Regions from separate parts of the Streptomyces sp. Wb2n-11 genome, predicted to be linked through region 1. Evidence: riboswitches for the same ligand, from Rfam matches in the RefSeq annotation. Region 1 holds a riboswitch; the other holds the start of a gene.
The links. Region 1 has a riboswitch for S-adenosylmethionine ahead of thrC (threonine synthase). Riboswitches for the same ligand answer to the same signal wherever they lie in the genome.
Positions count from the first base shown of each region.

Region 2: it holds a riboswitch for S-adenosylmethionine, as region 1 does, so the genes downstream of both, BN1555_RS23465 (aminotransferase class V-fold PLP-dependent enzyme) here and thrC (threonine synthase) in region 1, are expected to answer to the same signal.

Region 1 is NZ_CVPB01000001.1:3,879,910-3,882,297, reverse strand. Features, by position in the region: gene thrC (threonine synthase) at 1-995, opposite strand, end outside; SAM riboswitch class I at 1,013-1,140, opposite strand; gene BN1555_RS17770 (glucosyl-3-phosphoglycerate synthase) at 1,320-2,273, shown strand; gene BN1555_RS17765 (alpha,alpha-trehalose-phosphate synthase (UDP-forming)) at 2,335-2,388, shown strand, end outside.
Region 2 is NZ_CVPB01000001.1:5,156,740-5,159,127, forward strand. Features, by position in the region: gene trpD (anthranilate phosphoribosyltransferase) at 1-743, shown strand, start outside; SAM riboswitch class IV at 843-959, shown strand; gene BN1555_RS23465 (aminotransferase class V-fold PLP-dependent enzyme) at 1,123-2,388, shown strand, end outside.

The DNA of each region.
Region 1 (2,388 bases):
TCGGCCGGGTTGCCGATCGCCAGCGACTTGGCGATCGTGTTCGGCTTCTGCGGCCGTACGACGTCGTGCCCGGCCTTGAAGGCCGTCGACACCGGGGAGCAGCCCTCCGCCTGGGCGCCGAAGATCTTGTACGGCTTGTCCTCGACCAGGCCCAGGGCGATGAGCTCCTTCAGGCCCTTGTCGATCTTCGTGAGCTGCGAGCCCGAGGCGATCGGGATGACGAGCTGGTCCGGGATCTCCCAGCCCAGCTGCTCGCAGATCTCGTACGCCAGGGTCTTGGAGCCCTCGCCGTAGTACGGGCGCAGGTTGACGTTGACGAATCCCCAGCCCTCGCCCAGCGGGTCGCCGATGAGCTCGGAGCAGAAACGGTTGACGTCGTCGTAGTTTCCCTCGATGCCGACCAGGTCGCCACCGTAGACGGAGGCCATGACGACCTTGCCCTGCTCCAGGTCGTGCGGGATGAACACGCAGGAGCGGAAGCCGGCCCGCGCGGCGGCGGCGCCGACCGCGCCGGCGAGGTTGCCGGTGGAGGAGCAGGAGAGCGTGGTGAAGCCGAACGCGCGTGCGGCCTCGACGGCGATGGCGACGACGCGGTCCTTGAAGGAGTGCGTCGGGTTGCCGGAGTCGTCCTTGACGTACAGACCACCGGTGACACCCAGCTCGCGGGCCAGGTTGTCGGCCTTGACGAGCTTGGTGAAGCCGGGGTTCAGGCTGGGCTTGGACGCCACGTCGGCGGGCACGGGCAGCAGCGGCGCGTAGCGCCAGATGTTGTCCGGTCCGGCCTCGATCTGCTTGCGCAACGCCTCGGCGTCACCGAGCGGGAGGTCGTAGGCGACCTCGAGAGGACCGAAACAGGAAGAACAGGCGAAGATCGGGCCGAGTTCGAATCGCTCTCCGCACTCGCGGCAGGAAAGCGCGGCGGCGGGGCCCAGGTCTACGGGCAGGGAATGCGAGTCGGTGGCGCTTGCATCGGTTTCGACGGTCTGCACAGCCATGGTGGCGAGGCCCTTTCTCCTCATCTTCCCCACGGCGCGTTTCGCCGTGAGACGGAATTGGCACCGTCCCCACCGTTACCTCGCGGTCGGCGGGATGGTTGCCGGGACTTCAACGGGCCGTTCCCTCTGTCCCTCTGGATGAGCGCTATGGCGGCGGGTCTGGACCCGGCGCATTTGTGTCCGCGAGACCCCCCGAGATGCGAGGGCGGTCCGCGTTGTTCAAGACTGTAACCGAAGCCCCGGGCGGCGGAGACAGTCGTCCGCACCGCGAGATGACTGTATTGATATGCCGCTTTTGCGGCATGGCACGCAAGGGAGAAGCACGTGCTCGAAGAGGTGGAGCGCTGGCTGGAACTGCGGTCCTGGACCACGGCCGACCGGTCGCTGGACCAGCTGGTCGCGGCCAAGACCGGACGTGGCCACACCGTCAGCGTCGTGCTGCCCGCCCTCGACGAGGAGTCGACGGTGGGTGACATCGTCGCGGCGATACGCCATGAGCTGATGGAGGCCGTGCCGCTCGTCGACGAGCTCGTCGTCGTCGACTCCGGTTCGAAGGACCGCACGGCGCAGGTGGCGACGGCGGCGGGGGCACGGGTCGTCCACCGTGACGCCGTGCTGCCGCGCATACCGGCCCTGCGCGGCAAGGGAGAGGTGCTGTGGCGGTCACTCCTGGTGACCAGTGGCGACATCGTGTGCTTCATCGACTCGGACCTGAAGGACTTCTCCGCCTCGTTCGTCTCGGGCATCGTCGGGCCGCTGCTCACCGAGCCCGACGTGCACTTCGTGAAGGCGATGTACGACCGCCCTCTCGGCGAAGCCACAGGTCAGGGCGGCCGGGTGACCGAGCTGGTGGCCCGCCCGCTGCTCAATCTGCACTGGCCGCAGCTGGCCGGATTCGTCCAGCCGCTGGGCGGCGAGTACGCCGTGCGCCGCTCGCTCCTGGAGCGGCTGCCCTTCCCCGTCGGTTACGGAGTGGAGTTGGGCCTGCTCGTCGACTCGCTCCACACGGTGGGTCTGGACGCGCTGGCCCAGGTCGACGTGGGCGTACGCAAACACCGCCACCAGGACGGGCAGGCGCTCGGACGGATGGCCGCCACGATCTACCGGACGGCTCAGCAGCGGCTTTCGCGCGGCGCTCTGGTGCGGCCCGTGCTGACGCAGTTCGAACGGGACGAGGACGGCGGGTTCGGGTTCGTGCCGCGGACCTACGCGGTGGACACGGAGGAGCGGCCGCCGATGTGCGAGATCGACGAGTACGCGTCACGCCGCGCGGCGTGACGCCGGAGGCTCCGGACCGTACGCACGTTTGAGGGCAGCCAGGACTGGCTAGGTTCGCCACATGGTCTCCGAGCACGCTGCACAGGTACTCGTCGCTTCCAATCGCGGCCCGGTC
Region 2 (2,388 bases), 1.3 Mb from region 1:
TGTCGGCGATCGTCGTCGCGGGCACCGGGGCCAAGGTCGTCAAGCACGGCAACCGGGCCTCCTCGTCCGCGAGCGGGGCCTCGGACGTACTGGAGAAGCTCGGCGTCAACCTGGAGCTGACGCCGAAGCGTGTCGCCGAGGTCGCGGAGGAAGCGGGCATCACCTTCTGTTTCGCGGTGAAGTTCCACCCGGCCCTGCGGTACGTCGCGAAGGCGCGCAAGGAACTGGGCGCGCCGACGACGTTCAACATCCTCGGCCCGCTGACGAACCCGGCGCAGGTGAAGGCGCAGGCGGTCGGTGTCGCCGACGCCCGGATGGCCCCCATCGTGGCGGGTGTGCTCGCCGAACGGGGGAATTCCGCGCTGGTCTTCCGGGGCGACGACGGCCTCGACGAACTGACCACCACCGCGACCTCGCGCGTGTGGGTCGTACGGGACGGGGCGGTCCGGGAGCAGTCCTTCGACCCGCGCGACGTGGGCCTGGAGATCGTGCCCGTGGAGGCGCTGCGGGGCGCGGACGCGTCGTACAACGCGGATGTCGCGAGGCGGCTGCTGGCCGGCGAGACCGGCCCCGTGCGGGAGGCGGTGCTGCTCAACACGGCGGCGGCGCTGGTCGCCCTCGACCCGAGCGACGCGTCCCTCGACGAGCAGATCGCGGCGGGGATCGCCAGGGCGGCGGAGTCGATCGACTCGGGAGCGGCCCGTGCGGCGCTGGAGCGCTGGGTGGCTGCCAGCAACAGCTGAGCGACCGGTGCGGGACGCTAGGCGCAGTCCAGACCTCTTTGGTCTCAAACAGTGGACTGCGCCTTGCGTCTTCTTGATCGTGTGGCAGGATGCTTGGCAGGTCATGAGTGACAGCGTTTTGGCCCCGGCTTGCTGTCCGGCAACCCTCCGTCCGTGGCGGGGTGCCCCGGGTGAAGACCGGGTCGTGGACAGAAAGGTCCACGGCAAGCGCGGACCCCTCGAAACCTTGGGGTCCTGGTCCTCAGGGAGCCTCTTGTGAGCAAGCGAATGCGATAGGGCCTTTCGCCCCTTCTTCGCACACCCCTTTTCTCTTTCTTTTCCAGCGCTGCCGCGTATCCGCCGGCGCGGGGAATTCGCCTGCCTGTTTCAGGAGTTCGCCATGTCTGTCTCCACCGCTGCCGCCGACCAGACCGTTTGTGCGCCCCTGCCCGTTCTCGGGCGAGATGTCCTCGTGCCGCTCGTGACGGGTGGTGAGGTCACCTACGCCGCCCTCGACTACGCGGCGAGCGCCCCGGCCCTCCAGCGCGTGTGGGACGACGTGGCGGCGTACGCCCCGTACTACGGCAGCGTGCACCGCGGCGCCGGCTACCTCTCGCAGCTGTCGACGGACCTCTTCGAGAGCAGCCGCGCCACCGTCGCGGAGTTCCTCGGCTGCCGTGACAGCGACCAGGTCGTCTTCACCCGCTCCACGACCGACTCGCTCAACCTGCTCGCCGCGGCCCTCCCCGCCGACTGCCAGGTGTTCGTCTTCGAGACCGAGCACCACGCCTCGCTGCTGCCCTGGCGCGACGCGGAGGTCGACTTCCTGAACGCGCCCCGGACCCCGGCCCAGGCCGTCGAGACCCTGGAGCGGGCGCTGGCCGACCGCGACCCGTACGGCCCCGCCCTGGTGTGTGTCACCGGCGCCTCGAACGTCACCGGTGAGCTGTGGCCGGTGAAGGAGCTCGCCGCCGCCGCCCACGCCCACGGCGCGCGGATCGTGCTCGACGCCGCGCAGCTCGCGCCCCACCACCCGCTGGACATCGCCGAACTGGACGTCGACTGGGTCGCGTTCTCCGGGCACAAGCTGTACGCGCCGTTCGGCTCCGGCGTGCTGGCGGGCCGCGCCGACTGGCTGCAGAGCGCCGAGCCGTACCTCGCGGGCGGCGGCGCCTCGCGCAAGGTCGCCCGCCGCGCCGACGGCGGCGTGGACGTCGAGTGGCACACCACGGCCGCCCGCCACGAGGCCGGTTCGCCCAACGTCATCGGCGTGTACTCGATCGCCTCCGCCTGCAAGGCGCTCACCGAGGCCGGCTTCGACTCCCTCGTCGAGCGCGAGCAGGCGCTGGTGACGGAGGTCCTGGAGGGGTTGGCCGAGGTCGGCGCGGTCAGGGTGCTCTCCCTCTTCGGGGACGACGCCCCGCGCGTCGGCGTCATCTCCTTCGTCGTCGAGGGCTGGAACAGCTCCCATTTCGCGGCCGCGCTCTCCGCCGAGTACGGAATCGGCGTACGCGACGGCCTGTTCTGCGCCCACCCGCTGGTCCGGACCCTGCTCGGCAGCGACCCGCAGGACCCGGGCGAGTGCGGCGCGCCGGAGGCCGAGCCGGGCGAGCGCTCGTTGAACGCGATCCGCGTGAGCTTCGGTGCCGGTACGCCCGACGAGCAC